One region of the Picosynechococcus sp. NKBG15041c genome, then DNA from elsewhere that is predicted to be linked to it. Evidence: predicted binding sites of a transcription regulator. Region 1 holds the regulator's gene; each other region holds the start of a gene.
What was found. Region 1 encodes HrcA, which represses chaperone genes, less so after heat shock. Its sites were predicted from a motif close to TTAGCACTCNNANNNTNNGAGTGCTAA; they were not measured.
Positions count from the first base shown of each region.

Region 2: the regulator HrcA is predicted to act here: its motif matches at 9,070-9,096, upstream of groES (co-chaperone GroES).
Region 3: the regulator HrcA is predicted to act here: its motif matches at 7,965-7,991, upstream of groL (chaperonin GroEL).

Region 1 covers NZ_AP040363.1:2,103,822-2,114,624, forward strand. The annotation lists gene ACZ45B_RS10095 (hypothetical protein) at 1-210, opposite strand, end outside; gene ACZ45B_RS10100 (aromatic ring-hydroxylating dioxygenase subunit alpha) at 424-1,779, opposite strand; gene ACZ45B_RS10105 (MauE/DoxX family redox-associated membrane protein) at 2,054-2,452, shown strand; gene ACZ45B_RS10110 (helix-turn-helix transcriptional regulator) at 2,611-3,144, shown strand; gene ACZ45B_RS10115 (hypothetical protein) at 3,405-3,779, shown strand; gene ACZ45B_RS10120 (hypothetical protein) at 3,960-4,349, opposite strand; gene ACZ45B_RS10125 (hypothetical protein) at 4,407-4,565, opposite strand; gene ACZ45B_RS10130 (NAD(P)H-quinone oxidoreductase subunit 4) at 4,640-6,220, opposite strand; gene ACZ45B_RS10135 (rhodanese-like domain-containing protein) at 6,535-6,882, shown strand; gene hrcA (heat-inducible transcriptional repressor HrcA) at 6,996-8,039, shown strand; gene ACZ45B_RS10145 (manganese efflux pump MntP) at 8,138-8,704, shown strand; gene ACZ45B_RS10150 (DUF3110 domain-containing protein) at 8,718-9,101, opposite strand; gene ACZ45B_RS10155 (hypothetical protein) at 9,386-9,880, shown strand; gene ACZ45B_RS10160 (phycobilisome rod-core linker polypeptide) at 10,045-10,803, opposite strand, start outside.
Region 2 covers NZ_AP040363.1:217,384-228,186, forward strand. The annotation lists gene ACZ45B_RS01050 (WecB/TagA/CpsF family glycosyltransferase) at 1-222, opposite strand, end outside; gene ACZ45B_RS01055 (HAD family hydrolase) at 328-1,047, shown strand; tRNA gene ACZ45B_RS01060 (tRNA-Ala) at 1,059-1,131, shown strand; gene ACZ45B_RS01065 (Uma2 family endonuclease) at 1,185-1,769, shown strand; gene ACZ45B_RS01070 (2Fe-2S iron-sulfur cluster-binding protein) at 1,867-2,196, shown strand; gene ppsA (phosphoenolpyruvate synthase) at 2,483-4,984, shown strand; gene ACZ45B_RS01080 (DUF5615 family PIN-like protein) at 5,380-5,691, opposite strand; gene ACZ45B_RS01085 (DUF433 domain-containing protein) at 5,739-5,984, opposite strand; gene ACZ45B_RS01090 (HEPN domain-containing protein) at 6,034-6,822, opposite strand; gene groL (chaperonin GroEL) at 6,998-8,623, opposite strand; gene groES (co-chaperone GroES) at 8,709-9,020, opposite strand; gene glyS (glycine--tRNA ligase subunit beta) at 9,249-10,803, opposite strand, start outside.
Region 3 covers NZ_AP040363.1:2,831,686-2,842,488, forward strand. The annotation lists gene ACZ45B_RS13580 (SRPBCC family protein) at 1-142, shown strand, start outside; gene ACZ45B_RS13585 (hypothetical protein) at 193-465, shown strand; gene ACZ45B_RS13590 (energy-coupling factor ABC transporter ATP-binding protein) at 564-1,232, shown strand; gene dut (dUTP diphosphatase) at 1,236-1,664, shown strand; gene ACZ45B_RS13600 (hypothetical protein) at 1,726-2,583, shown strand; gene ACZ45B_RS13605 (PAS domain-containing protein) at 2,856-6,074, shown strand; gene groL (chaperonin GroEL) at 6,259-7,926, opposite strand; gene ACZ45B_RS13615 (Rqc2 family fibronectin-binding protein) at 8,139-9,917, opposite strand; gene ACZ45B_RS13620 (hypothetical protein) at 9,969-10,544, opposite strand; gene ACZ45B_RS13625 (YcjF family protein) at 10,566-10,803, opposite strand, start outside.

The DNA.
Region 1 (10,803 bases):
GGCATAATTTACCAAAATCGCCTCGTTAGGGGCATAGACTGCTTTTTGGGTGGCAACCTGTTTTCCTGCTGGTACTTGACTCAATAGGAGAGCCTGACCGTTGGGGGCTGTGGTCGGGAAGGAAAAACTGGACTGGGCGATCGCCCCTTCAACACAAAAGCCCATCAAGAGCGGGAGACAGGCCAAGAGAGAACGGAAAGGCATTTTCATAGGAATGTGTCGCAAGGAAAATAGGTGATGATCGGCCGATAATTTCAGGATGAAATCCAGCGTCACAGAGATTTAGTGGCGCGGCCCAAGAGCCCATGCAGATTTTTTGGGGAAATCATGGCCAACACTAGCCGAATTATAGGGATTTCTTCGGGAGTTGCCTTGAGCTTTCTGGCCGATTGCAAAAAATCTTTTCCCGGGGAAAAAGCACCATTAATCGCGATAGTTCCGGGTGGGAGGATATTCCCCTACAAAAAAGCGGCGCTCTAAGCGATGCAGCTGCCACCAGAGCAAACCAAAGATGGGTAATACACAGGCGATCGCCCCCATGCCCAAGGTCGGGATTCCCATGACTATACCGAGGGGTAAACCCAACCAAGCCAAAAACCCAAGAACAACGGTCACCTTTTTCAGGCCTTGAATCCGTCTGAGGGCTTGGCGGCAGCTGGCGCAGTGGATAGTGTGGGAATGGTAGCGCTCTAAAAGTTCTGCCTGCTTTGGTTCCGCTGGGGTAAAGGGCACATCAGGAAAAGGCTCACCATAACGTTCTACCCACTGACGATAGGCCAGTACAAACAAATCAGAACTGGTGGGCAAATAGCAGGTTTGGGCATAGTTTTTGTGAGATTTTGCCAGCTCCCGCTCCTGGAGATGCAAGAAAATTTGATCATCTTCAAGGATGCCCATCTGGTTCAAATGGGAAAACCAACGGGGCACAAGCTTGAATGCCAACCGAGGGAAAGCCGCTTTAAATCGGAAGGGTAACCGTACAATTGCCCGGCATTTTCCTTTTTCTGTGGGCGTCGCATAGACCACGGTCATCACCTGCCCAAAGGAACTTTCTGGGATGTCATGCCACATCAATGCGGGGGCCAAAAAAGTCGTTTGCTGCGGCCCAAAAGCCCCCCGGCGTGGCCCTTCTTCCCAGTTGCCTGTAAAGCCTGTTTTCTCGATTTGTCCCACTTCGAGGATAAATTCTTTGGCATTTTTGCGATTGCCTACCCGGGGATGGTGGGTAAAAGCCACATGGCTGGTGTCTAAAACATTTTCGAGTAGCGTTGTGGCGTCATAGGGAATGTCGCGCATCACATCGGCGATCGCCCATTGGCCTGGGTGCTGATCTAGCGCTGGAATGGTCGGAATAGGCGCTTGATTTGCCTGCTCCAGCTCGCCAGCATAGACGAATAGCAAGTCTTGTCGAATGCAACTAGCATAGGTTTTCACCTGCGCCCGAGTACTATGGTGGGCTTTCCCGTCTTCTGCCTGGAAGGGAATTTTGGTGCAGGCACCCGTTTCTGAAAACTGCCAACCGTGGTAAGGACATTCGAGGCAATCATCAACAATCCGGCCTTCCGACAGGGGTGCTAAACGGTGGGGGCAGATGTCGCTAAATACGTGCCATTGCTGACTACTGGGTTGCCACCAAATTACCAGGGGTTCCCCCAAAAGGACAAAGCGTGTGGGCTTGGTGGGGTCAAGGTCTCGGACAAAGTGGATCGGATACCAAGCGTCTTGCCAGTCAAAGGAGTCTAAGGGGAGTTCAGAAGCAGGAAGTGGGGTTGCAACCATTGGTTAAGCTAGAAAACGGGAGATTTCTTTTAGCTTAACGAGTTGTTACATTGTTTAGGTGATCGCCAATTTCGTCGGCTGTAACCTAGGCCAAGGAAGCATAGTGTATAAATTCAATAAAGAATGCGAAAAAATGTACTGTGTTTTGCTAATGTATTTCGCAAGTTCAATAAGCTCTTAGCTCGCCGTATATTGTTTGTTTTTTACACCAGAGTATATTCACCGAAATAAGACCATGAAATCTAACTGAGTGAGGTGATCGCTTACAAATGCAATGTCAATAAAAAAAGTTAAAGCAATCCTGAAAGTCCTAATGGGCGTTATGTTCGTGCTGGCAGGTCTAAATCATTTTCTTTCGACTGATTTCTATCTCCGGATGATGCCCCCCTATCTTCCTTGGCACATAGCGCTCGTCTACATCAGTGGTATTGCAGAAATACTCTTGGGCATACTTTTGCTGATTCCAAAAACCTCAGCGATCGCCGCCTGGGGACTGATTGCTTTACTAATTGCTGTTTTTCCTGCCAATCTTCAGATGGCCTTAAATCCCAACACATTCCCAGAATTTTCTGAGGTAGCATTGTGGGTGCGTCTGCCATTACAAGCGGTGCTCATTGCCTGGGCCTATTGGTATACGAAACCTAAAGCTGCCCACAAGGTTAATCGATTTTAATGATATCTATGGCAGTCAGTAGTTTACCAGCCGTTGCTGAAATTGTCAGAGTTGCAAATAATAAACATCACCTATGTGCTTTATTTGTAAGCGAAGATATAGATTCTAGATGATTGCCGCAAATGTTTAATCAAGCTAATTTACACATTATATGAAATATGCTTGTGCATAAAAATCAAAATTTGCCCAAGCGCGTCATTAATGCATGGTTAATGAGAGCTCAAAATGATTTGATTGCTGAGGCGATCGCCATTGATGATTATTTATTAGTTTTCAGTTGTGCAATGGAAAAATTAGAAATTCCTTTTGACTCGATGAATGCACTCAAATGCATTGCACCTGAAGATCGAGGTGATTTTGAAGTCGATATCGATGGCAGTTATTTGTATTGGGAAAAAGCAGATATTCATCTTGATTTAGATGCGTTTCGTTGTGCCGTTGATCCAGTATGGAGACAAAAAGCTGAGGCTCTGAAATTGAGTCATGATAAGGCTTTTGGTCAGGCGATCGCCAAGCTTCGTGAACAGTACAAATTACATCAATCGGATATTAAGGGTGTTTCTATGCGACAGGTCAGCCGGATTGAAAATGGTGAAAGCACAAAATTAGAAACACTCGAACTTTTTACTAAAGCGCACAGTCTTGAGGTTAATGAATATTTGGAGAAGATTGCAAATTTAATAAATGTCTAATTCAATCGAGAACAGAAGATTGCCTAATCAAAGATCTCCTAATTTGATCAAGAGAAGAGAATCACTACCCCCCATAAACAGTAGCATGTGTTGGCATAACGTAACGCACAAATCCAATCAATATCATAAAAAACATATTTTATTTCATTGACATACCCTATGAAATCTTTATTTATTCAATATATTCTATGAATATGTCTTGTAAGATCGACAATCACTTTTTGAATTGAAAATTGTTCTTTTTAGTTTCATTTATCAGTATGAATTTAAAAATCAAGCCTATTGTTAATGGTCTTTTTGAAGCCACACTTACTCATGAAGATTTTCAAGTAACAGCTATCGGATCTGGCAAAAATGAAGCAACATTGAAAGCTATTAAGCGTCTACAGCAAGAAATTGAGATTGCATATGATACCCGAATGTCCGAAATAGAGAATGAGGATTACTTGTTAGATGAAGAAGAAGAGGAAGAAGAATTTTATGATGAAAGATTTCTTGAAGATGAGATATGGCAAAATTTAGATCAGGAAATTCAAGAATTAGCTTTAAAAATTGCTCAATTTACGTTTAAGGCAGCCTTGGGATGTGCAATTAGAGGATCTATTGGTGGTTCAATGGGAGGCTTATTTTTTTAACTAATAAAGAAGACGGTATGATATTTTATACCGTCCCTTTTCACTTTAGGAATTTATTATCTAATGCCTAGAGCGTGGAGGACGATGATCACTAATCTCATAAGCTGTAGTGTGCCGACACATCGTGACACACAAAATAAATAAAGGAACATTAATGGGCTTTATAATGAAAACCCAAAATCATGAAAATTTGTTGATACCCTTTTGGGATATTCTTTTTTGAAATTCATGTATAAATTCTAAAAATTTTCCTTGAGAATGAGTAAGTTGATCAAGTGTTGATATAGCTTCTTCAGAAGGAACAGGTAAATCTATATTTAGAAGCTCTATTTTTTTGATAATAGGTTTTGGATCTGTTTTGTATAGGTCGAATGCTATACATGCTTCTCTAAAATCTGATTTTAGTTTTTTGCTTAGATCGTCGAGTTTTTTAAAGTCATCAATAAACTCTGGAAAGTATAAAAATAAAAGCATTTCTATTTTTGTAATGTAGTTCAAATCTTGAATTTCTTTTGTTTTATCGAATACTGAATCAGTAATATTGTCTGGATTTATGAAATTCTGATTCATGAAGTAACTTTCTTTTGACCAGTTTGTCACTGATGAAAATAATTCTTCTAGCTTTTCTCACTCTAATTTTTGATGCTGTAATATATTGTCATTTTTGATTTGGGTTTCAAGCCTCTCTTTTTGTCCTTTATTAGATAGCCAAACTCCCAAAAGAGTGGCAGATGCAGTTAATAGGGCACTTAAAAATCCAATTAATATTGTGTCCTGAATAGGCATAGTTAAAAAAGATAATTTACAATAAAAAAGACGGGGCAAAATAGCACACCGCCTCTTGTTGTTTTAAGAATTAATTATTGAATATCTGGAGCGCGGAGAACTGCGACATCAAAATTCGTAGCTTTAGCCGTTTGATTGAGACTGGGCACAGAAGCCCGTAACACTTGGGTTAACTGCTCCGTTGTTGAAGCATAAATTTGAGTAACCGCTTTTGGATAAACACCAATCCCAATAATCGGAATTAAGAGGCAGGCAATCACAAACACTTCACGGGGTTCCGCATCAACGAGTTTTTCATGTTCCACAAGCTCTTTGTTTTCGGGTCCATAGAGGATTTCCCGCAACATTGAAAGTAGATAAATCGGCGTTAAAATTACCCCGATCGCCGCCAAGAAAACAATAATCACGCGGAAGGTTGGGTTGTAAGCATCGCTAGTGGCAAAACCGACAAACACCATCAGTTCAGCAACGAAACCACTCATCCCAGGGAGGGCGAGGGAAGCCATCGAACAGGTTGTCCACATGGCGAAAATTTTCTTCATTTGCTTGCCGACACCGCCCATTTCATCGAGCATCAGCGTGTGGGTACGGTCATAGGTTGCGCCGACCATAAAGAAGAGACTCGCCCCGATTAACCCATGGGAAATCATTTGCAGCATTGCGCCACTGGTTCCCAAATCGGTAAAGGATGCCATCCCAATCAACACAAAACCCATGTGGGAAATGGAGGAATAGGCAATTTTTCGCTTGAGGTTGCGCTGGGCAAAGGAGGTTAACGCCGCGTAGACAATATTCACCACACCCAAAATCACGAGGACAGGTCCAAATACTGCATGGGCATCGGGTAACATTCCGGCATTCATCCGCAGGAGGGCATATCCACCCATTTTCAAGAGGATGCCGGCGAGGAGCATGTGCGCAGGGGCTGTGGCTTCACCGTGGGCATCGGGTAACCATGTATGCAATGGGAAAATCGGCAGTTTGACCCCATAGGCAATCAGTAAACCACCGTAGAGCAACAGTTGCAGATTTAGCCCGAAATCCTTGTGGGCGATCGCCGTCATATCGAAGGTGACCGTATCCCCGTAGAACGCCATCGTCAGGGCTGCAATCAGGATAAACAGCGAACCACCCGCCGTATAGAGGATGAATTTCGTTGCTGCGTAGAGCCGTTTTTTACCGCCCCAAATGGAGAGGATGAGGTACACCGGCACTAGTTCCAGCTCCCAGGTGAAGAAAAACAGGAGCATATCCTGCACCGCAAACACGGCAATTTGTCCGCCGTACATCAACAGCATCAGGAAATAAAACAGTTTCGGCTTAAAGGTCACGGGCCATGCCGCCAAGGTTGCCAAGGTGGTGATAAACCCCGTCAGCAAAATCAACGGCATCGACAACCCATCAGCCCCCACAGACCAGCGCAGATCGATCGCCTCCACCCACTGATAACTTTCCACCAGTTGCAGATTTGGATTGCTGAAATCGTAGCTGGTATAAAATGCCGCCACAATGATACTGAAATTGATTAGGCCAATCGTTAGGGCATACCAGCGCACCGTTTTACCATCCTTGTCAGGGATGATTGGCAGCAGCAGGGCAGCGGCGATCGGAAATAAAATAATCGTGGTTAACCACGGGAAATTAGCAAAGTCCATACAAACTCAAGAAAAATTAATCGCTGTTTCTTAAAAAGAGAATCGTTATCAATCACAGATGAAGAACAAAGAAAATGGCTTTAGCCTGTGCAACCAACAAAGTTAGGACGAAAGATTTAGAGCCTCTACCGTTACTTGTACCATCCCCAAATTTCCTTGACCGTCTCCACCGGGGAACTGCAATACTCCTTAACTTTGCGCCCCAATTCCGTCGCCAAAATCAAGATCCCCTAGCAATTCACCCAAGAAAGTTCCTAAAGTGAAGAGAAAGATTCACAAAATTTTTCTTTGCCATTTTCAGGAGTAGACAAACCGTGAGCGATCGCCTAACCATCCGTGAAATTCAGCCCGATGCTTTTGCCCAACGCTATGCCGAAATGAAAGCCCTACAACTGATTGATGTGCGAGAGCCTTTTGAGCTAGAAATCGTTGCCCTCGAAGGATTTCAAAATTTGCCCCTGAGCCAATTTGAACAATGGTCACCCCGCATTGCCGTCGATTTTGATCCCACCGCTGAAACTTACGTCCTCTGTCACCACGGGGTGCGCTCCGCTCAAATGTGCCAATGGCTGCTCCAAAACGGCTTCGTAAACGTCATTAATATTGCTGGCGGGATTCACAGCTATGCTCTTAGTGTCGATCGTCAATTACCACGCTACTAGGAACAGATAGGCTATACTAACCCCAATTCAGACCTTAAATCTTTATTAACAAAGCTGCATTTTTTTAAGAATCTCTTTACATTTCTTGGTATTAAGATCACATTTGTTTGCATATGGTTGCTCAGAAAATTCTCAGCCCCCGCTATCAACATATTTTTCGGGCAACGGTAAACCATTACATTTCCACTGCCGAGCCTGTGGGGTCTAAAACCCTTGTGGAGGAATATGATTTTCAGGTCAGTTCCGCCACGGTGCGCAACGTAATGGGCAAACTCGAAAAGGCAGGGTTTTTGTATCAACCCCATGTGTCTGCGGGGCGAATTCCGTCGGATTCTGGCTATCGCCTTTATGTGGATGAACTGGTGACCCCAAATCCAAACAAGCGCCAACAAGCGAGCTATACCTTGCAGGAACAATCTGAGGAATTTTGGGGTTTGGAATCGACACTCCAACGGGCAACACAGATTTTGGCAACTCTTAGTGGCTATATTGCCTTGATCACCGTTCCCCACAAAAATAATGCGCGGTTAAGATATTTGCAGTTACTGGCGATCGCTCCCCAACGGATCATGATGATCGTCGTGACCGATAGCTTTCAGCCCCAATCGATTCCCCTCACCATTGACTGTGATAGTGCGGAATTGGAAGTGTTGTCAAATTTTTTGAATCACCATCTCCAAGGGCGATCGCTCCAAGAGATTGCCCATCTCGATTTAGAATCGCTGGATCAAAATTTTCGCCACTGTGCTGAGCTTTTACAAACTATTTGTCAAAAAATTTCCCAAGTCGCTCCCAGTGTTATTTCTACGCCAATTTTAGTGCGCGGCATTTCTGAAGTCTTGCGCCAACCGGAATTTTCTCAAATTGAACAGTTACAAACCCTTTTACATCTGATCGAAGCGCGACAGGAACAATTGCTGCCTGTGTTGTTTGATAATTTATTGGGCGATCGCCACACCTTAATTCACATTGGCGCAGAAAATCCCCTCGAACCGATGAAAACCTGTGCCTTAATTTCTGCGAATTACTACCAAGAAGAAATCCCCGTCGGCAGTGTTGCCGTGATTGGCCCCACACGAATGTTTTATGAAAATGCGATCGCCCTCGTGGAAGCCACCGCTGACTATCTTTCTAACAATTTAAACCCTGCAATTTAATATAGCTAAATTATGAAAAAACAATGATAAATCAAGTCATTGTTTTTCGTTTATAGTGGGAACCGCAAACAATTTGGCTGGCGATCGCCGAAACTTTTATGGGCTTTGAATGGAACATTCCAATTTTCGCTTTGGCGCTGAGCATTGATTCCCTCTCTGCTGCCTTGGCCTTGGGGGGAAGGAATTTTTCCCGACAGCGGGCCCTCTTTTTTGCCCTAAGTTCTGGGTTGTCAGAGGGTGGGGCGATCGCCTTAGGATTCCTTTTAGGCCATTTTGCCCAAGATGTTATCGTCGCCTATGATCACTGGGTTGCCTTTACCCTACTGGTCTTGGTTGGGGGGCATATGTGCTACAACGCCTACTGGGAAATGCGTTCTGCAAAACCAGAAGAAGGAACAACCTCCCCCATAAAAACCCATAGCCTCTGGAAGATTGTATTTGTCTCCAGCATTACCAGCATTGACTCTTTAGGTGTTGGTGTTTCCCTTGGTCTCTTAGAAAAACCTGCTATTCCTTACTCTCTTGGTATCGGGGCCGCCGCTTTTTTGGCTACTTATGTCGGCTTATTTTTAGCGAAGAAAATCTCTGGGCATCTAGGGGAAAAAGTTGAATTTTTTGGGGGTGGTATCTTAATCGCCCTTGGCATCAAAATGCTCTCCCTCTAGCCCCCCGGCCCCATTACAAAAGTCCTTCCAATTGACGACGAATCCGATCTAGGTCTGCCAGATCTGCTTCTTCTTTTGTCGAAGCAGGCTTCTGGTGATTGCCCTCAGGATCCCAATCTAAATCTGCCACATTTGCTTCGGGAGGGGTCGCTAATTCCCCAGCAGCGATTCGTTGCCAATCATAGTCTGCATCGCGGCAAAACTCGATAATATCCTCTTCGTCCATGGCTTCGATAGATACTGAAGGGAAGTCTTGGGCTTCTAGCATCAGTCCGAAGCGCGTAGCGTCATCTTCATCTTCGAACATTAAGATTTTATTGCGATCGCCTGTTTGTAGTGTGTGAATCCCTTCATTTTCCGTCCGCGCATTGAACAGTAAGACGTAAATTCGACTCATGGATATCTCCTGAAAAAAGAATAGATTGGCTTCCTGGGGGAAAGCCCTGAGATTGTTTATGATAATAATGTAGCTGAAAATTTTGCTCAAATTTTCCAAACAATATGACCCAAAGATGTACCTGTTAATTCAGTTCGTAATCTTTTATTGAGACTCTTTTGGGCACTTAATGAATCTTTGCATAAAAGTAGCTGAAGGAACTTTTTTGAACCTAAGGCTTCATCGGAACTAGGCGTTGATTTTCTGACGAATTATTTAACGTTATTGCAACCCAGGGGGCAACCATGAAAATATTCTCTGCTAAAACCATCGCAGGGGCAACCTTGCTAGCCCTTACTGCCAGTATCGGGATCATGACCCCACGGGCGATCGCTGGCCCAGCAACTTTTACGATCGCCGCCAATGGGAGCATCACATCTAATGAAGCTTTTAATGGCACCATTACTGGCCAGGCAGGGGGATCAGTGAATAGCAATTTCTGTGGTTGGATTTCTGGCAGTCCAAACCATACCTTCCGTATCAATGGCAATGGCTTAATGTCTCTAAATTTGAGCGTTGTTGATGCCAATGGCGGTGTTTCCCGGCCCTTCACGATTTTAGTCAAAAATGCTGACGATCCGAATGCTGCGCCTTTCTGTGCGATCGCCGATCCAGCCAGTGGTATTCCCGCCGAAATTGGTGGCGCTTGGAATCCTGGTCGCTACCAAGTCTTCATTGGCAGCTTTGAACGAGGGGGCAGTGCAAGTCAAGCGCCCTACGTACTCCAAATCTCTCAATAATTGAATTATCGCGGCATTTTGCGATGGTTTCCCCCTTGGCGATCGTCAATAAATCCCATTAACTAGTAAGCCTTAAAATAGCAATAAAGCACTGCCCTCCTTTCTGTATTAGAAAGGAGGGCAATTTTTAAGGATTTAACGCCGCACTTGGAGGCATTCAAACATTAGCGTTTGACTGCCGGTTCAAAACTAGGAACGACAATGTCACGGTTTTGCTTAGTGAGCTGGTTGTATAGTCTTTCCGTATTCGGGAAGTTGGCCGCTGGCAAGGTCGGGAAACGACGGAAGGGCACGGTGTCTTCTCCAAAGTTATCGAGGTATTCCATGCTGTTGACCATCGCGCTAACGAATGCCTTCAGGCCTTGGGCCGCCAGAATTTGGTTATACTTACGGATCTCCTGCTGATCTAAGGGAGCCCGGCCAAGGAAATGTTTGGTCCCCATTTCAATCACTTTTGTGTTGGGATAGGGAGTGTAGAATTCCTTCTGGTACAACTCAGAGCAGCCGAGACCTTCGATGAATTCCTTCATGTTGATCTCACGGTTGCCCAGTTTGCTTTCGAGGGCGGTGAATTGTGCTTCCACAATGTAGGGCTCGATATCCCGCTCAAAGACCTGACGATAGGCGGCGGCGATCGCTGTTTTTAGCTCCACCTTATTAAAGGTATCTGTCAGCTTAAAGGCCTTCGTTTGTTGGCGCTGAACATTTACCCCCTGCTTGAGGCGGGCTTCCACATCCGTGACAGGCAGATTCTTCGTGCTAGAAGTGCCCAACTCAATAAAGCGTTCGGTCTTCTCAACCTGGACTCTTGCCCCCACATCTTCACGAATCGCTCCAGGACGAGTCTGGCGAAGAGAGTAACCACCAGGCGTTAAGTAGCGTTCGTAGGGAACAGTGTCCTCACCGAAAGCTTCTTCATACTC
Region 2 (10,803 bases), 960 kb from region 1:
GGGCATCCCGTCAGGGGTCGTAAACAGAGCCTGGTTGATAATGCCCTGGAACCGGAGATCCCAGTACCCCGTCATCACCATATGCACATTAGCGATCGCCCCATAGCCAAAGGTTTTTTCTTGGATGGCCGCCGCAATTCTCGCCCAGACCTGCTCATAATCGAGGCAATGCACCCTTGTTTTCAGAATTTGTCGCTGGGGAATCTCTGTCGTCAAAACCATGGCGATCGCCCGAAAATGCTACCGATTATTCTAAGATGAGGATCGAGGCCTAGAAACCTAACGTCCGGTCAAAAAACGTAAACTTTTACCGCCCCTTGCCCTACCATGCCCAGTCTCAAAGCCGTTTTATTTGAAATAAACGGAGTATTTATCAATGATGCTGATCTGCAATTTGCGCTCATTGATGAAATTCTACTGGCAGAAAATCTCCAACCCACCGACCGTTTTTATCGTGATAGCAGCCTCGGTAAAAGCGATCGCTGCTGCCTCAAGGAAAACTTGGCCACCAGGGGACGCATTCTTTCAGAAGAACAACTGGATAAGTTGATCCAACGCAAATCCCAGATTTATCAACAAAAAATGGCAGAGATTAGCCCCTTTCCCCTGTGGGAAGATGTTTTGCCCTGCATTTCTGCCATGAAGCTCAAAAATATTCCCCTCGGCATTGTCACGGGCTACTGCCGCAGTGATGCCGAATTTATCCTCCGCCAAGCCCAACTCGATCAAACTTTCGATGTGATCGTCACCGCCGATGAGGTGAAAGCTTTTAAGCCCAGTGGGGACAGCTACCGTTTGGCGATCGCCCAACTGAATCAAAAATTTCCTGGGCAAAATATTCAGTCAGAAAATTGTCTCGCCATTGAAGATAACTTCCACGGGATCCAGGCGGCGAAATCCGCCGGCATCCCCGTCGTCGGCGTCGCCCATACCTATCCTTTCCATATGCTGCAACGCTGTAGCAACTGGTGCGTTGACTACCTCACAGATTTAGAACTCGAACGCATCGATCCGAGTCTTGCACCCCCCGCAGAGGTGCTAAAATAATTTTCCGTTCTGGGGAATTAGCTCAGTTGGTAGAGTGCTGCGATCGCACCGCAGAGGTCAGGGGTTCGAATCCCCTATTCTCCATCCCCCCAAAAACTTGCCTACAATGGGATCATTCTTCCGTGGGAGTCGCGCTAATGGCTACCGTTACCCTTGATTTCCAGCCTGTTTTGGCCCTGACCCAAGACCAATTTGCCCAGCTCTGCCAGGCAAATCCTGATGCCAAACTTGAACGCACCGCCAAAGGAGAATTAGAGATTATGGCCCCCACCGGTGGCGAAACTGGCAGAGTAAATTTTAAACTAAATGTCCAGCTCGGAATTTGGAATAGCCGATACCAATTGGGTGAATGTTTTGACTCTTCGACGGGCTTTATTTTGCCCAATGGTGCCACGCGATCGCCTGATATGTGTTGGGTCGAAAAATCCCGCTGGGACAGTTTAACCCCAGACCAAAAGCAAAAATTTGTCCCCCTCTGTCCTGATTTTGTTGCTGAGCTCCTCTCACCCAGTGATGTGGTGCAACAAACTCGTCAAAAAATGCAGGAATATCTAGACAATGGTTGTCGCTTGGGCTGGTTGATCAATAGAGGCGATCGCCAAGTGGAAATTTATCGCCCCGGCCAAGTCGTTGAAATCGTAAACGCCCCCATACAGCTTTTAGGGGAAGATATTTTGAGTGATTTTATCTTAGATTTGAGTGAGCTTTGGTCATTACTTTAACCAAATAAACTTGATTTTTGTGTGAATCTTAACCAGCATCCCCCGAAAAGTATGCCACTATGAGGGAACTCACTAGAAATCACAAAAAATTCTAACCATGCCCACTATTACCTACGGCAATCAAACGATTACTTGTAATCAGGGGGATAATCTTCGTAAAGTTCTCCTTGCCAATAAAGTCGCTCTCTACAATGGCAATGCAAAGACCATCAATTGTCATGGATTTGGTTCCTGCGGTACCTGTGCCGTGGAAATCGACGGTTCTATTTCTAGCCAGAGCTGGAAAGAAAAAACACGCCTCTCATTACCGCCTCACAATCCAGATAAAAAAAGGCGCTTAGCTTGTCAAGTAAGCGTTGAAGGGGATATTACTGTGAAAAAATATGACGGTTTTTGGGGCCAAGGTGACACCATTGTCAATGGTTGAATTGCCAAAAATCAACAATAAATAAAATTATCTTGACTTATTTTAAAGGACTAGAAATTTCTAGTCCTTTTTTTGTTTAAAAATCAATAAAAAAATCTTGAATGGCAAGAACTGATTAGATGTTAAATGATGAAATCATTTGCTGATTAGACAACATTGACCTTGTTTTTCTTGATAATCATTTACTGAAAGGTAAGGATATATTTCATTCCTGTAAAAAGACTATTTCATTTCTCCTAGGATCTAAAGTGTATGAGATCAGAACTACCTAAGGAGCTTCTCAATTATGGTCAGCACTTTTGATGACGCGGCCACCACCGATTTGCGCACCAAGGCGTTAGTTTTGTGGTTTGAGGAAGTCGGTTCTAAGGATGTTGGTTTAGTGGGGGGGAAAAACTCTTCCCTCGGTGAAATGATCCAACAGCTCCAGCCACAGGGGGTTAATGTGCCGGGGGGCTTTGCGACTACGGCCTATGCCTATCGTTACTTTATTAAGTCGGCAGGTTTGGAGGATCAATTAAGGGCTTTATTTGCGGATTTGGATACAGATGACGTGGCGAATCTTCAGGCCCGGGGTCGGCAGGCGCGGGCTTTAATTTTAAATACGCCTTTTCCTGAGGATCTGAATGCGGCGATCGCCACGGCTTATACAAAAATGTGTGAACGGTATAGCGTGGGTGGAGATCTGTGCAATCGTTTTGAAGGGAAGGAACGGGAACTCTGTGAAGCGGGGGAAAAGAATGTCGATGTAGCGGTGCGCTCGAGTGCGACGGCGGAGGATTTACCGGAAGCGAGTTTTGCGGGTCAACAGGAAACTTACCTCAATGTCCACGGGGTTAAGGGCGTTTTAGAGGCTTGTCATAAATGTTTTGCGTCCCTCTTCACGGATCGGGCGATCGCCTACCGTCAACACAACGGCTTTGATCACTTTGAAGTAGCACTGTCCGTCGGTGTCCAAAAAATGGTGCGCTCTGACCTTGCGACCTCTGGGGTGATGTTCTCCATCGACACCGAAAGCGGCTTTAAGGATGCAGCGTTCATTACCGGAGCCTATGGCTTGGGTGAAAATGTCGTCCAAGGGGCGGTGAACCCCGATGAATTTGTGGTGTTTAAACCCACTTTAAAAGATGGTTACAAACCCATTCTCGAACGTCGTTTGGGCAGTAAAAAGATCAAAATGATCTACGCTGGCGGCGCGAAATTAACCGAAAACGTCCCTGTGCCTGAAGAATTACAAAACAAATTCTGCATGAGCGATGAGGATGTGCTGACCCTTGCGCGCTGGGCGACCACCATTGAGGAACACTATTCCGCCGTCCGTGGGCAATACACACCGATGGATATTGAATGGGCGAAGGATGGTCAAACGGGTCAACTCTTCATTGTTCAAGCCCGTCCCGAAACGGTGCAATCGCAAAAATCCGGCAACGTGATCCGCAGCTACAAACTCCAAGAAACAGGGAAGGCGATCGCCCACGGTCGGAGCGTTGGGGAAATGGTCGGTCAAGGGGAAGCTAATGTGATCCTTGATGTCAACGAAATCAAACTCTTTAAACCCGGTCAAGTGCTGGTTACTCGCCGTACCGATCCTGATTGGGAACCGATTATGAAAAAAGCGTCGGCGATCGTCACTGACCAAGGAGGACGCACCTGTCACGCCGCGATTATTGCCCGTGAGATGGGGATTCCCGCAGTGGTCGGTTGTGGAGATGCCACCACCCTAATCAAATCGGGTCAAGAGGTGACGGTCTCCTGTTGCGAAGGGGAAGACGGCAAGATCTACGAAGGTCTACTCAAATTCGAGGTTGAAGAAACTTCATTAGATGATATCCCAACGACGAAGACGAAAATCTTAATGAACGTCGGTGATCCAGAACAGGCTTTTTCGTTGTCTCAATTTCCGTCCGATGGTGTGGGTTTAGCTCGCCTTGAATTCATCATTGCCAACCACATTAAAGCCCACCCGAAAGCCCTCATTCACTACAACGAACTTGAAGATTTATTGGTGAAAAAAGAGATCGGTGAATTGACCCATCTCTATGAAAACAAAGCCGATTTCTTCGTGGGTAAATTAGCGAGTGGGATCGCCATGATTGCCGCTGCTTTCTATCCGAATCCTGTTGTGGTCAGAATGTCTGATTTCAAATCAAACGAGTATGCCAACTTGCTCGGTGGTCGTCAATTTGAGCCGACAGAAGAAAACCCGATGATTGGCTGGCGTGGTGCTTCTCGCTACTACGATCCCAATTATTCGGATGCGTTTGGTTTGGAATGTAAAGCCTTCAAGATTGCGAGAAATGACATGGGCTTGACGAATATTATTCCGATGGTTCCATTCTGTCGTACTCCGGAAGAAGGTCGTCGTGTATTAGCTGAAATGGCAAAACATGACCTCCGCCGTGGAGAAAATGGTCTGCAAGTTTACGTGATGTGTGAATTACCTTCCAACGTCATTCTTGTAGATGAATACAGCGAAGTATTTGATGGTTTCTCGATTGGTTCTAATGATTTAACACAATTAACATTAGGTTTGGATCGGGATTCTGCCCTCGTTGCCCATATTTTCGATGAACGGAATGAAGGGGTAAAACGCATGGTACAGATGGCGATCGAAGGGGCGAAAAAATATAATCGCAAGATCGGTATTTGTGGTCAGGCTCCCTCTGATTATCCTGAATTTGCTGAATTCCTCGTTGAATTGGGCATTGATTCGATCAGTTTGAACCCTGATTCTTTACTGAAAACGAAGTTGGCGATCGCCGCCCTTGAGCAAAAACTCGGTCGTTAATTTTAAACGTTAACTAAATCTCATTTCCTCTCTCCAGAAATTGCTTGGAGAGGGGATTTTTTTTCGCCTATTTTCGGAATGTTATAATTTGGCTAAATCTTGCGAATTGTCGTACAGGACTTTAGAAGTAGTTATGTCCTCCTTAACAAAAGCTCAGTGAATTATTTCTATTTCTAATAGATAATCACTCAATTTCTTTCCTGTTCCACATCCATAGCTCACAATCCCTGCATGATTTACCCTAACTATAGCAACGGTTACTAATATCAAAAAAAATCCTCTGAATTTACCTTCTGGATTGCAGAACGAGTTACTGGGGCAGCGCAATACCTGCTGTGAGCTTATCGACGAATTCATTAGTGGCACGTAGAAATAAAATGGTATCGCCTCAAATTTTATTCTCGAAGGAGACGCTGTCGTAGTTGTTCACGCTCAAGCACTGTAAAACGCCCCGCAAACATAAAGCTTGGATTTTGTAATAATTGCAGAAGGTGTTGGCCGGGCTCTAAAGGTGACTGGGGAGTGTAGCGAAAATAAATCACACCAGCAGGTGGATGTAAACCTAAACGATAAATAAGCTCTCCATAATCTCGATCAAAAGTCAGGATAATTCGCTGCTCACCCACTGCATTAGACAAAACTTCCGCGTCAGAAATTCCTGATGAGTCTTCTACAATTGCAACAATATCAATATTTCGTTTTCGCAGTAACTACACACTCGCTAAAGGAAAATTTTCGTTGGCTAAAAACTTCATCAACTTGCTTCTGATAAAGGAATAGCCATATAGAGGAATTCGTCTCTCATGCACTCAGCAGTAAAAGAAAAGACTGCGCGAATTGATTCTGATGTTAGAGACGGATAGTTTTCTAATATCTCAGCTTCAGACCATCCATTCGCAAAAAGATTCAAAAGGAATTCAATAGAAATTCTAGTTTCTTTAATTACAAGTTTGCCGACTAAAATATTAGGGTTTGAATGAATATAATTTTGCCAATTCATAATTATATAAATTAGTCAAACATAAAAAATACTTAATGGCAAATAAAACTCATAGCATTATATCTTTGTCCGTATATATTTTTCCTCCTTTTATAAAACCTAGTTTGCCAAGCTCATCCATAAATAAATGATCAATAATACTTAAAGATGTGTCTATCCATTCATCAACTGTTTCAATTGAGATTTTTGTTGGTTTTTGAGATGATTCACTTGCCAGATCGGCCCGATGTACAATTTTATGTCGTCTTTCCATCATTTCAGAGAGTATAGGGAAACATTGTTTCGGTAAGCTATCAACTGGTATGTCAACCTTGCTTAATATTGTTATTAAATTTTTTACCGAATTAATACTTTGCCCAGCCAAATATTTTTTTATGGACTGATTGATTAATGATTGACAATCTAAACTCTCTAAATCTTCTTTTATTCCTAAATTTTCACAAATTATTTTTCTACAAAAAAAATCTATTTTCTCATTGCGATAATTCATTAAATCAGATAATGAGATCTTACTTGGATAAATAATATTTAGAGCCTTGACGGGATCTTGAGAAAGCTTGAAACTTACAAATTCACGTATTACATCTTCAAAAATCGCGTGAAAAAAAACAATTGAAACACGAGTGATTTCATCAATTTGTGATTGGGTAATATCTTGGACTTTCCTATTTACAAGCTCTTGATTAATAATATTTGAACTCCGCTGATCTTTTGCTTGAAAGTTTTCCAGTCGATTAACAATATTCATTAAAACAAATAAGCGTTTTTTGTTGTTGACAAAACGAGTGAATATAGTTCGAATACTGATGATGTGTTTTTGCCGCAAAATTTGATCCATGAATAATATCTGACTCGTTGCTCATTAATGTTTAAAAAAATCAAACTTATTTGAGCAAAGTCACCTGCTTTTATGAATTTTATAATAAGCAATATCTTACAAAAAATCCCTCTGAAATATATTCAAAGGGATAAAACTTAAATTAATTTAGTTTTGTAGATTTTGAAGTTAAGCTTTAGTAGTCGAAGTCACCGCCACCGGGAGCCGCTGCCGCTTTGTCTTTTTCGGGCTTGTCAACGACGATGCACTCAGTGGTGAGTACCATGCCAGCGATAGAAGCCGCATTCTGAGTTGCAGAACGAGTCACTTTTGCGGGGTCAACAATCCCAGCTTCGAGCATGTCAACGAATTCGTTAGTTGCAGCGTTGAAGCCGATGTTGAAGTCTTTTTCCTTTACGCGCTCAGCAATCACGGCGCCGTTTTGACCAGCGTTCTCAGCAATGCGCTTCAGGGGCGCAGTTAAGGCGCGGGCAACGATCAATGCACCAGTGAGTTGTTCCGCAGAAAGGGTGTTGTTCGCCCAAGTTTCGAGTTCAGGAGCGAGGTGTGCGAGGGTTGTGCCACCACCAGGAACGATCCCTTCTTCCACAGCTGCCTTAGTGGCGTTGATGGCATCTTCAAGACGGAGCTTGCGATCCTTCATCTCAGTTTCGGTTGCAGCACCGACTTTGATTACAGCAACACCACCAGAGAGCTTGGCTAAACGCTCTTGGAGCTTTTCCTTGTCATAGGAAGAATCAGATTCTTCGATTTGACGGCGGATTTGCTCACAGCGGGATTTCACAGCAACTTCATTGCCATCGGCGACGATGGTGGTGTTGTCCTTGGTGATAGTGATGCGGCGAGCTTTACCGAGCATGTCAACGCTGGTGTTTTCGAGCTTAAGGCCTGCGTCTTCGGTGATCAATTGACCGCCAGTGAGGACGGCAATGTCTTCGAGCATTTGCTTACGGCGATCGCCAAAACCGGGTGCTTTTACCGCAGCAACGTTGAGAACGCCACGGAGACGGTTAACCACGAGGGTAGCAAGGGCTTCTTTCTCGATGTCTTCGGCGATGATGACGAGGGGCTTACCTTGGCGAGCAACCTGTTCGAGGACGGGAACGAGGTCTTGAACGAGGGTGATTTTCTTGTCGGTGATGAGGATGAAGGGATCTTCCAGAACCGCTTCCATGCGCTCAGTGTCGGTGACGAAGTAGGGGGAGGTGTAACCTTTGTCGAAACGCATCCCTTCGGTGATTTCGAGTTCGGTTTCCATGGACTTGCCTTCTTCGAGGGAGATGACGCCCTCTTTGCCGACTTTATCCATGGCTTGGGCAATCATGTCACCCACTTCTTTGTCATTCCCGGCAGAGATGGCACCCACTTGGGCGATCGCCGTGGAAGATTCAACGGGACGAGACACTTCTTTGATGCGACCCACAAGGAATTCAGTCGCTTTGTCGATCCCACGTTTGATGGCGATCGGGTTAGCGCCAGCAGCAACGTTACGCAGGCCTTCTTTGACCATCGCATGGGCCAAAACAGTTGCGGTGGTTGTGCCATCACCAGCTACATCATTGGTTTTAGACGCCGCTTGACGAATCAAAGCAACACCAGTGTTTTCGATGTGATCTTCGAGTTCGATTTCCTTGGCGATCGTGACACCATCGTTCACGATTTGGGGCGCGCCGAATTTCTTTTCGAGGACAACGTTACGACCTTTGGGGCCGAGGGTGACTGCAACGGCTTCAGCGAGGAGGTCAATGCCTTTTTCGAGGGCGCGGCGGGCATCTTCGTTGTAAATAATAGATTTAGCCATAATGATTGAATTTCTAGGTTGAACGTTTTATGAGGAAAAAATAGAAAAGATCTGAAACGACGGTTTAGGTCGAACCTAAAAATACTTACGCAACGGTTGCGAGGATATCTTTCTCAGAGAGGAGCACATAGTCATCGCCACTGAGTTTGATATCAGTACCAGCGTACTTGGAGTAGAGAACTTTATCACCAACTTTGACATCAATGGCAGAGCGGCTACCATCATCGTTGCGCTTGCCTTCACCAACGGCAACAACTTCACCGATTTGGGGCTTTTCTTTCGCGCTATCGGGCAGGAGGATGCCACCAGCAGTTTTTTCTTCAGATTCGCTGACCTTTACGAAAACGCGATCGCCAAGGGGCTTGAGGGTAGAAACATTGATGCTAATTGCGGCCATGGATAATTTCTCCAGATCAATAAACGACTAAAGTTAGTTGGATTGAAGTTTAGCACTCTCAATCTCTGAGTGCTAATTTAACGGAGAGATTTAAAAACAGACAACTACTGCTAATGTACGGGTTCCCGAACTGTGGCTTATGGGAGAGTAGAGCCCAACTTTTGGCGACAATATCCCTGGGAAGGATGCACCCTCCCTGTTTTAGATTCAGTCCCATGGCTAAGGAATTTATTGCTTCACGATCGCCCCAAAATCTGCGAGGACCCGGGCGTGGTTCCGTAGGAGGCCCAAAAGATTGAGGCGATTTTCCTGCACGGCTGGGTCTTCTGCCATGACGAGGACGCTATCTTCTCCATCGAAAAACCGTTCCACCGTGGGCGCTAGGGCTGCTAAGCCATCAATAAGCTTTTGGTAATCTCGTTCTGTGCGGGCCACTTCGGTGGTGGGGACAAGGTCGACTAAACCCGCATAGAGATCCCGCTCAGAATTTTGTTCGAATTTATCGGCGTTAATTACCCCAGTCGGATCGAGAATGGCTGTGCTAAGGGCGCCTTTCATCGCCAATTTTGCAGAACGATTGACGGTGGGATAGATTTTTTCCAGTTGTCCATCGTCACGGATGCTCTGTAAAAAGGCCGCGCGATCGCCCACATCGAGGAGATCCGTTAAGGCCCGTTCGGTGTATTCTGCATCGTCGCTTCCTAGGACTGCATTTACCAGGTCATAGTCAATGCCTTTTTCCTGGAGCAGGGTTTGGATCCGCTGAATAAAGAAGCTTTGCAACGCTGCCAGGGGAGAGGGTTTATCGGGGTGGGCCGTGACAAAATCCTTCGCGCCCTGGGCCAGCAGTTCCGCGAGGTTAATCTCGAGGCCCGCCTCCCAAGCCACGGTGACGATCGCATTGGCCGCCCGTCTGAGGGCAAAGGGATCCGAAGACCCCGTCGGGATCATCCCCAGGCCAAAAATACTCACCAATGTATCCAGGCGATCGCCCATGCCCACCACTTGGCCAGCGAGGGTTTGGGGCAGCATGTCATCGGCGTTGCGGGGCAGATAATGTTCAAAAATCCCCTCAGCAACGGCGGGCGCTTCCCCACTGACCAGGGCATATTTTTGACCCATGATCCCCTGTAATTCCGGGAATTCATAGACCATCTGCGTCACCAAATCCGCCTTACAGAGCATCGCTGTGCTGGCAATAATTTCTTTATCTTCGTCAGAAACCCCAAGCTGTTCGGCGATCTGCTGGGACATTTCCATAATCCGATCCACCTTGTGGCGCATCGTCCCTAATTCCTCCTGGAAGGTGACGGCTTCCAGTTGGGGCAGATAGGTTTCTAAATGATCATCACAATCGGCCCGGTAGAAAAACTGACCATCTGCTAGCCGCGCTCGGATCACCCGGCCATTCCCAGCGGCGATAATCGCTGACTTCTGGGGGTCACCATTGGAGATGGTGATAAATTTCGGCAATAGTTTGGTTTTATCTTGGCGATCGCGCACCGCAAAGTAGCGTTGATGGGTGACCATCACCGTTGTAATTACTTCTGGAGGGAGCTCTAAAAATTCCGTTTCAATGTCCCCGACCACTGCCGTAGGATATTCCACCAAATTCACCACCTCAGCAAGGAGATCAGTCGGCATCTCGGCTTCGCCACCAATCTCTGCCGCCGCCGCTTTTACTCCAGCAACAATTTTTTCTTCCCTCACCTGGGGATCTACTTCCACAAAGGCTTGTTGCAAGGTAGCTACATAATCAGTGGCACTATTTAAGGTCACATCC
Region 3 (10,803 bases), 730 kb from region 1:
GTTGGTAAATCGCTTTCAGTTTGATATTCCAAATCCATTGGTGCGCTGGGGATTTCAAGTTTTTGCTGCCCGTTGGACAAAAAAAGATATGCAAGCTCAACTACGTCGAATTAAGGCGATCGCCGAAGCGGCCCAACCCTGATCCCTAAACCGTCTAAGATAAATACCAGGAAAAATACCCCCTAAAGCTGCATGTATAGTCTAGATTTGACCCTCAAATATAGCCCGATCCCCGTCTCAGTCCAACGCAAGGAAGCTGAAGCGGCCCAGGCCCTTTATTACTCTGTGTTGGAAGCGATGCGGAGCGACCACGCAACAATTCTCGAGCTCACCTGTGAGAAAGACGAAGATAAAAAAATTGCTCTCCTCAGTGATCAAATCAGTGCCGTTATTTTAAATAAAAAAAGTGGGGCAGCGGCAGCAGGCCGAGTGCCTGGTTTCTTTGCCACCCAAGGCGCGGAGTAACATTCATTTTGCTGAACTCGTGGGGGGCGATCGCTCCCCTTTATTTTGCTCCTGCGTCCATTTGTTGCAATTTATGGATCCCTATCCCCGCCAGAGCCATGCCTAGCCCTGCCATTTCCGTCGAAAACTTAAACTTCAGTTGGCAACCAGACAAAAAAATTCTCAGTCACTGTAACTTGGCCGTCCCCCAAGGGGAATTTTGGATGCTCCTCGGGACTAATGGCAGTGGTAAATCAACATTACTGAGAATTCTGGCCGGTCTATTAGAAGCGACCTCTGGCACGGTGGCCCTGGTACAACCGGTGGGCTTTGTTTTTCAAAATCCGGATCACCAGCTCGTGATGCCCACTGTCGGGGCGGACGTTGCCTTTGGTCTAGTTTCAGAACGATTACCAACCCAGGTGATTCAACAGCGGGTCACCGAGGCCCTGGGAGCCGTGGGTCTCGAAACATTTATCCGGCGGCCCATCTATGCCCTTAGTGGTGGCCAAAAGCAACGGGTGGCGATCGCCGGGGCGATCGCCCGCCATTGTGAAGTTTTACTGTTAGATGAGCCCACCGCCCTGCTGGATGGAGATACCCAATTAGATCTCGTCAGGCAAGTGCAACATCTCGTCAAAAGTCGCGGGATGACTGCCCTCTGGGTAACCCACCGCCTCGATGAACTAGATTTTTGTGATGGCGCTTTTTTGCTAGAAAATGGTCGGGTTGTGGATCAAGGTGATCCGCAATTGCTTAAACGTCGTTTGCAAACCACTGCTTGTTAATTTATGCACCTACGTTTTTTGAAACTACACCCCGGGGCGATTGTTCCCCAATACCACCATAGCGGGGATTCTGGCGTAGATCTCCATGCCCTCGAAGCGGTGGCGATCGCCCCCCACAAAACGGCCCTCATCAAAACAGGCCTCGCAGCAGAAATCCCCATTGGGACAGAACTGCAAGTCCGGCCCCGCAGCGGTTTAGCCCTCAAGCACAGCATCACCGTACTCAATAGCCCTGGCACCATCGACGCCAACTATCGGGGTGAAATTGGTGTCATTCTCATGAACCATGGTGAGCAGGTTTTTCGAGTCGAACCAGGGATGCGCATTGCCCAACTGGTGATGACTCCAGTCATTCACCCAAAAATTACGGTGGTGGACAAACTCCCAGAAAGCACACGAGGTACGGGAGGGTTCGGTTCTACGGGGCTCTAAATCCGGGTGTCCTTGGGCTAAATTGGAGAAAAGCTAACGGCGAAAAAAAGCAGCGGTGGTTATGGATTTTTCTTTTTTTTGGGGTCTTGGCCTAGGGGGAATTGGGTTATTTTTTGCGCTGCGGCCTTTCCAAAAGCAGGAAATTTTGAAACTAAAAAAAAGTTTTGCGGCCCAACAGGAAGCCTATGAAGCGCAGTTGCAACTCCAGGCCCAAACCTATGATGGGGAAATCACAACCCAAGCTCAGAATTTTCAGCAGGCGATCGCCAACCTCGAACAGCGTCTCCAGCGAGAAATGCAGGCCCAGGTAGACCTCGAAAAAAAATTGCACCAGGCCCAGGCCCTCAACCGGGCGAACCAGACGAAACTCCGGGAAAATAACCGTGACATCGACGAAATTCTTGAATCTTTGGCGGCGTCCCAGCGGGATGTTGTCAAAGCTAAAGAAGCAGAAATCAGTCAGCTCCAGGCCCAACTACAAGATTACGCTGTGGATCTAGAGCAACAAAAAATTTTGTTATTTAATCTCCAGCAACAGGCCCAAGCGCCAGAAACTGCCACCGACCCAAAAGGCGATCGCCTCAACCTCGAGCAAATTCAGGCCCTGGTCAATGCCCTGTTGCCCGAAATTACCCTGCTACGAGATTCCCTCCAGATCCTTGCAGAACAGCCCGAAAATCTGGCAACGTTGATCAAAGCCCTAAAGGATATTCTCGATGGTCAAACCCATGGGGCCAAAAAAGTCCGGGCTACCGATAATAAATGGACAGAATGTCGCGTTCCCCACATCAACTTAATGCGGCTTTATTATCAAAAATGCAAGAAAAAATCTGGCTACCAAGTTTTAATTTCACCCAAGAAAAATCAAAAAAGTCAAGACCAAGATTATGAATGGTTAAAAAGCCAGAGCCCCTGTTAAATGAAGTTACAATAAAGATAGTGCCCAAGATTTTAGCCCGCACCCAAAGTGTTTTCATTGCTTTAACAGAATTGATTTTAAACACGAACACCCCCCAGGTTTCAGAAAAAATCAGTTTGGGTAATTACCAATAAAGATTTGTTGGTTTTATCTTAGAAAAACAATATTTTTAGCTCAGCTCGATAAAATAATTTGTAGGGTTTTTTAAAATAAAAATCTAGCCTTCAACTTTTGTCATTCAATCCCGGGCTATTTTTGCTATGTCCATATCTATGGCCCCCTTATTCGACCTTGAGCTGGACGCTGCTTCAACTTATCCACCAGTGCTTGTGTCCCCTGACACATCGCTTCAGGCATTGGGGGCTTTGTTTTGGGAAAATACAGATCTGGTGGCGGTGTTGGTGAAGGCGGCTCCGCAACGCCTCGGCGTCGTTAGCCCTAGGGACATCATGGGGGCGATCGCCCGAGGGGAAGATCCTCAAACCTTGACCGCCGCCGCGATTATGCAGTTACCATGGGTCATCCGTGCCGATGCCGACCCTGCGCAAATCCAGGCGATCGCCCAACAGCTCCAGGGACAAAATTTTTCTTTTTTGGTCATTGTCGATGACCAAGGCTTACCCCTCAAAATACTCCCAGGCGATCGCCTCCAACAACTCCTCCGGGATCAAGATGTCACCGTTGGATCCCAAAATGACACCCTTGCCCACGAGCTGAAGATCCTTGAAGAAATCTTTGAAAATGCCTTGGCGGGCTACTGGGATTGGCACTTGATCAAAAACACCGAATATCTTAGCCCCAGTCTCAAAAAAATGCTGGGCTATGAAGACCATGAACTACCCAATTGTCCAGAATCTTGGCAGCGGCTGATCTTTCCAGAAGATTTAGAAGCCGTCAATCAAAATCTGGCCGCCCATATCGCCAGCCATGGTGAAATTCCGTTCTATAACGAAGTGCGCTATCACCATCGAGATGGTTCAACCGTTTGGGTGATCTGCTCCGGCAAAGTGATTGATTGGACAGAGGCAGGAGAGCCCGTGCGCATGGTGGGTTCTCACATTGACTTCACCGCCCGTAAGCAAATCGAAGAACAGCTCAAACAAAATGAATCTTTCCTCCAAGAAGCCCAGCGTCTCGCCCACATCGGTAGTTGGGAATTAGATATCATCACCGGGCAACTCTATTGGTCCCGAGAATTGATGCGAATGTTTGGTCTCGACCCCGGCCAATGCCCTCCCAGCTACGACGCACATTGGGCTTTAATTCATCCAGAAGATCGAGAACGACTCAAAACTTGTGTTGAGCAGGCGATCGCCACCGGAGAAAGCTATACCATCCAATACCGGGTTCAGTTGGCTGACGGGCAAATTTTTCACCATGAAGCGCGTGGCAGTAGCCAAAAAGACACCACAGGCAAAATTATCCGTTTTTTTGGCACAGCCCTCGACATTACCGAAAGAATCTTGGCAGAACAGGCCCTCCGGGAAAGTGAACTCCGGTGGCAGTTTGCCCTCGAAGGCTCTGGGGATGGGGTCTGGGACTGGAATGCCCAAACCGATAAAGTCTTTTTCTCGCGGCAATGGAAAGCGATGTTGGGCTACGCGGATCAGGAAATTGGGGACACCCTCTCGGAATGGGAAAGCCGCGTTCACCCCGATGATTTAGCGTTGGTTTTTCACGATATTCAGGCTCATTTTTCAAACCAAACAGATGTTTACCGTAATGAACATCGAATTCGCTGCAAAGATAATACTTACAAATGGGTCCTTGACCGGGGCAAGGTGATTCAACGCACTGAGACAGGGGAACCGTTGCGCGTGATCGGGACTCATAGTGATATTAGCGATCGCAAACGAACTGAACAAGATTTAATCCTGGCGAAAGAAGCCGCCGAAGCTGCGGCCACTGCCAAGAGCATGTTTCTCGCCACCATGAGCCATGAAATTCGCACCCCCATGAACGGCGTCATCGGTATGCTCAATTTATTGCGCTATACCGATCTCACCCCAGAGCAAGAAAACAATATTCTTGTGGCCCTTTCCAGTGCAGAATCTTTACTCTTTTTGCTCAACGATATTCTCGATTTTTCGAAGATTGATGCGGGCAAACTCCAGTTAGAAGTGGTGGAGTTTGATTTGTATCAATTTTTTGAGAATTTTGCGAAAACCATTGTCTTCACTGCGCAAGAAAAAAGTATTCAATTGATTTTTGATCTACACGAAATTCGCTGTAGTGCGGTACGAGGAGATCCTGGTCGCCTGCGCCAAATTTTATTGAATCTCGTCAGTAACGCGATCAAATTTACAGAACAAGGCGCAGTTGTGATTCGTATCCGTGTCCAACCCCAGGGCGATCTCCTCTGTTTAGAAGGGGCCGTGAGTGATACGGGCATTGGCATGGCTGCTGAACAGTTGGAGCGTCTCTTTCAACCATTCACCCAACTGGATATGGGGACGACCCGGCGCTACGGTGGTACAGGGCTCGGGCTGGCAATTACCCAGCGGCTCTGTGAACTTATGGGTGGTACTATTGGGGCGACGAGCACCCCAGGGAAAGGGAGCTGCTTTACGTTTAGTGTTACCCTCCAGCCGGCCCTCGACGCAGCCGCGGCGATCGCCACGGAGCAACTCCATGATCTTGAAGTGCTGTTGGTGATAGAACATCCCCAACAACGGAGTGTTCTTCAGGCACAGCTAGAAACTTGGGATGTCGTTGTCCGACCTGCAACGAGTCTCCAGGAGGCAGTGCTCCTCTGGGAAACCCAGCCCCCCACCCGGGACAACCTATTTTTGATCCTAGACTATGGCGTTGGCACTATCGAAATGGGTACTCAGATTGAACAACTCCAAGCCAATGCTCCCCGACCCATTGCGCAAATTTTGCTGTTAACCTACCACCTCTATGAAGATCTACAGGGCCTCGGGCTACCGAAAACAATCCCTGTGCGTTATCTCACGAAGCCGGTGTTACCGCATCAGCTCTGGGCCGCTTGCCGCCCAACAACCCCGGTCAGGGCGACGACTCCCAAGTCCCCCTCTGTTATCGTTGGTGAGCCTTTGCGAGATCAGCCTAAACCACGACTCCTGCTGGTGGAGGACAACAAAGTCAATCAAATCATTGCCCGGGGCCTCTGCCAAAAATTGGGATTCGAGGTTGATACCGCCGTAGATGGCCTGGAAGCACTCTATATTCTCCAAAAAGTAAGCCAAACTCAGCCCTATGATTTGATTTTGATGGATTGCCTCATGCCAAAAATGAATGGTTACCAAGCGACCCAATTTATTCGCCAAGGGGAAGGGGGCGATCGCCATCGCCAGATCCCGATTATTGCCCTAACTGCTAACGCGATGAAAGGCGATCGGGATAAATGTCTTGCAGCGGGCATGGATGACTATCTAAGTAAGCCCCTCAACCCCCAGACTCTCAAAGAAGTATTAGATTATTGGTTAGAGCAATCCTCTGGGACCCAGGTGGGCGATCGCCCCCATTAAAGTTCGATGGCAGCATCCTTCTAAAATCAAGCTTGCAGGCGGAGAGCTTGCCTAAATTACGCCGTGTTAGCTTGAGCCAGAAGAATACTCATAGACCGCAAAAAAGGCATCCCAGAGGATGCCCCATTAACTTATTTAGATGATTTAATCGCTGGATTTTTTACGGAAAGATCCAGCGATTAAATTACATCATCCCCATACCGGGCATTCCCATGCCGCCCATGCCACCCATACCAGGCATGCCGCCACCCATGTCAGGGGCAGCCGCTTCCGGTTCGGGCTTCTCGACAACGAGGGCTTCAGTGGTGATCACCATACCCGCGATAGAAGCGGCATTTTGCAGCACGGAACGAACGACCTTGGCCGGGTCAATAATCCCAGCGGCGATCATGTCAACATATTCGTTAGTGGCAGCATTGTAGCCAATGTTGGCTTCGCTATTACGGACCCGTTCAACGACGACAGAGCCTTCAACCCCAGCATTATTGGCCAACTGGCGGAGGGGCGCTTCGAGGGCGCGGGCCACAATGTCGACCCCTAATTTTTCCTCGGCGTCACTGAGGCTGTCTTTCACGGCAGTCAGTTTCCCGGCCAGGTGGATCAAGGTTGTGCCACCACCAGGAACAATGCCTTCTTCCACAGCCGCTTTGGTGGCGTTGAGGGCATCTTCGATGCGGAGCTTGCGATCTTTGAGTTCGGTTTCAGTGGCCGCGCCGACTTTGATCACGGCGACACCACCCGCCAGTTTAGCGATGCGCTCCTGGAGTTTCTCCATGTCGTATTCGGAGTCGGTTTCAGCCAGTTGCTTCCGAATTTGACCAACCCGGGCATCGATGTCAGCTTTGCTGCCGCCACCGGAAACGATGGTGGTTTCTTCTTTGCTGATCGTGATTTTTTCAGCGGTGCCGAGCATATCCAGCTCGATCGCCTCAAGGCTCAGACCCACTTCTTCGGAGATCACGCGGCCACCGGTGAGCACAGCGATATCCTGGAGCATTTGCTTACGGCGATCGCCAAAACTGGGCGCTTTGATCGCAGCGGCATTGAGAACGCCCCGGGCTTTGTTCACCACGAGGGTAGCGAGGGCTTCCCCTTCCAGATCTTCAGCGATGATCAACAGGGGACGACCGGAACGGGCTACCTGTTCGAGGGCAGGAACGAGGTCGGCGATCGCCGAAATTTTCTTGTCGGTGAGCAGAATGTAGGGATTTTCAAACTCAACGATTTGGCGCTCTTGGTCGGTGACGAAATAGGGGGAGATGTAACCGCGATCGAGTTGCATCCCTTCTACTACGTCCAGTTCGGTGGCGAGGGATTTAGATTCTTCAACGGTGATCACGCCATCTTTGGTGACCTTGGCCATGGCATCGGAGATCATTTGGCCCACTTCTTCGTCGTTCCCGGCAGAAACAGCAGCAACCTGGGCGATCGCATCCCCTTCAACGGGCTTGGCGATCGCGGCTACTTCTTTCACGAGAAATTTCACTGCGGCATCAATCCCCCGGCGGAGAGACATGGGGTTAGCGCCAGCAGTCACATTCTTCAGACCTTCACGAATCAGAGCTTGGGCCATGACGGTGGCGGTGGTGGTGCCATCCCCAGCGCTGTCATTTGTTCTGGAAGCGACTTCTCGGATCAAGCGAGCACCAGTATTTTGCAGCGGGTCACTGAGTTCAATTTCCTTGGCGACGGTGATCCCATCGTTCACGATCTGGGGTGCACCGTACTGCTTTTCGAGTAATACGTTGCGACCCTTAGGCCCTAACGTAATTTTGACCGCATCGGCGAGGGCATTAATGCCAGCTTCGAGGGAGCGGCGGGAGTCATCCTTAAAAGAGACAATCTTAGCCATAGGAATTCTTGCTATAAAATTTTACGTCACTAGCAAATTTAGCACTCCTAGGGGGCGACTGCTAATGTTTTATAGCGACTGTGGTCAAAATAGCCGAAAGTCTTGCCTGGAAAAGATTTGAGATGCATTTAGGGTTTAAGAAGCATTTTTTCTCCTAAAAATCAAGTGAGGGATTACATACCTTTTCCCCCCATGAACCGAAACCAGTGCCCCTACTTTTGGGAACGATCCAAATTTTCTTTGGTGGCGGTGGCTGTTTTAAGCTGGGCGATCGCCTGTTTTGCCCGTTGGGGTTGCCCCCAGAGAATCGTTTCCTGCTTATAAATACACATGCCTGGTTTTGTGCCCTTGGGCTTATAGACATTTTTGGGTTTGGTATAAACGATCGGCACCTGTTCGCTTTGGCTCGCCCGGCTGTAGTAGGCCGCAAAATCCGCCGCCCATTGCAATTCTGCCGCATCGGGGACTGTGCCGGGCTCGAGGCGCAATAAAACATGACTACCAGGAATTTCCTGGCTGTGGAACCAAAGGTCATAATCATTCGCAACCCGGAAGGTTAGGTGATCATTTTGCTGATTATTGCGCCCGATCCAGAGTTCCGCCCCCCCTGGCGTGCTGTAAATGTGAGGCTTAGAAACTTCTTTTTTCGCGCTGGGTTCCCGGTTGGTTTTGAGGTAGCCCCCTTGAATCAGTTCCCCTTGAATTTCCTGCAAGGCTTCTAGGTCGATCGCCTCCTGGTAGCTGGCAATTTGCCCAAGGCTTGCCTCAATCTGTTCGAGGTAATGGATCTCCCCTTCTACTTCTGCAAGCAGGGGTTGCACAATCTGACTCGCTCGCTTGAGCTTTTGGTGTTGTTTATAGAAAGCTTGGGCATTTTGCACTGCGTTTTTATCGGGCTGGAGGGGGATTTTGACCAGAGCTCCCGAAACAAAATCTGTCAGGGCAATTTCCCTTAACCCCGGTTGCCATTCGTGGAGATAGGTCATCATCAGGTCCCCCCACTGGCGATATTGCTCTGCTTCAGTGGATTCTGTCAGACGATTTTTAAAGAGTTTGGCTTTTTGCCCCAGTTTATCGAGTAGGCCAGTTACTTTTTGCTGGAGTTGATGGTGGAGTTGTTGGAAGTTTTGCTGGTTGAGACGGCTTTGGTAGTAGGTATTGAGGCTTTGCTGCAAAGGTAAGCAGGGCGGCTCATTCGTTCCCCAAGGAATCACTTGATATTGATCCCCCTGGGCTGTAAAGCAAAATTGCCGCTGTTCTAAACAGGTGAGCCACCGTTGCCATTGTTGGAAAAGGCTTTGCCAATTGTTCGGGGTGAGGCTGTCGGTGTTTTGCTCCGGGTTGAGCTGGGCGGCTTGGATCATCCCTGCCAATAGCATCGGACTGACGCCCCGGTAATTTTCGAGGATTTGTTTTTTGAGCGGTTTTGGCAACAGGGCGATCCGTTCCTGCCAGCGCTCAGGGGATTCTGTCAGGTTGGGGGCTGTTTTCGTCAGCGCGGGGGGAAATTCGTAGGGCTGCCCCGTTTGGACTGGGCGGACAGCAGAGCGATCGCCACTGATTTGCTGGGCGGTGGTGACAATCTGCTGGTCAGCGTTGGCGAGGATCACATTGCTGTGCTTCCCCATAATTTCAACGTATAAATGCCATTGGGGTGGTTCTCCGGGGCGATCGCCAAACTGAAAATCCACCACCCGTTCCCAGGGTTGAATCAGGGCAATGCCCAATAGGGCTGACCCTTTGATTAAGTGGCGCAGTTGGTCGCTAAAGGTGAAGGTATCGGGGTCTCTGGGGGGGCGATCGCCTAGATGGAGCCGGGCCGCCTGGGGGTGCCACGACAGCCAGAGCCATTCCCGTTTTTCCAGGGTGCGCAGGGCCAAACAGAGGGTTTGTTTGTCATATTGATAAACTTGCTCCAGCCGGGCTGGCACCCAGTCCCGCTGCAACTCTGTGACCACTGCCACCAGGGTTGTGTAGTCCACTGCCTGAATTTTCATCGCTGATTCGTTCTCCCCAATGCCATTAAGGCGCAGTCTTGGATCTTATGGGCTTTCGCTAAAACTATCTAGGTAAGCGCCGATATATTTTTTCATCCGCTCGATAAAGTAGCTTGAAAATAACTCGCCGTAATCCTGTTCTACGAGGGCGATCGCCCCATTCAATCTCTGCTGACCACAGGCGATAAATTGGGCGGTAGAAATAGCATGGAACGCCAGTTCTGCCCCGGGAACATTATTTTTAAACGCATCAATGTACAGCCCCCGCACCCGCCGCACATAGTCCTTTTCCCAATCGCTAAAGGCGATCGTGCCAATGCTCGGAAAGGTCAATTCCACATTTTTCATAAACCCCATCACCATGTTCATGCACTGGCGGGTTTGCTCAATGGACAGCGCTTGGTCTGCCCCCCGTCGATAGGCCCATTGGGTGATCCCGTTGGTCACCTCGAGGGCACGCAATTTTGCCAATTTTTCCAGGGTTGCCGGGGGAAACTGATCGAGGCCTTGCAATTGCTGGGTAATTTCTCCTTGAAAGCCCCTAAAGTCGGCCGCAAAAAATTCCTTGAGTTCGTGGATCTCTGCTAATTTTTGCCAATCGATCTGTCGCTGGATTGTCATAAAAGTCTGCCTCAACAAAACCTACCAATCGTCCTGCCGTCGCCGCTGGGGCGTAGTCCATTCCAGCTCGGCTAATTCTGGATCTTCTTCTAGGTCGATCTGCCAAACTTCCTTGAAAGGATTCACGACTTTGAGGATTGCATCGCCGACAAAATCTTTGACAAATTCGTCCTTTTTACTGAGCTTAAATTGCTCCTGCACCACCTCGGTGATCCCGCCGTCGCCCCAATCCTGGTCATGGCGAAAGTATTCAATAAAG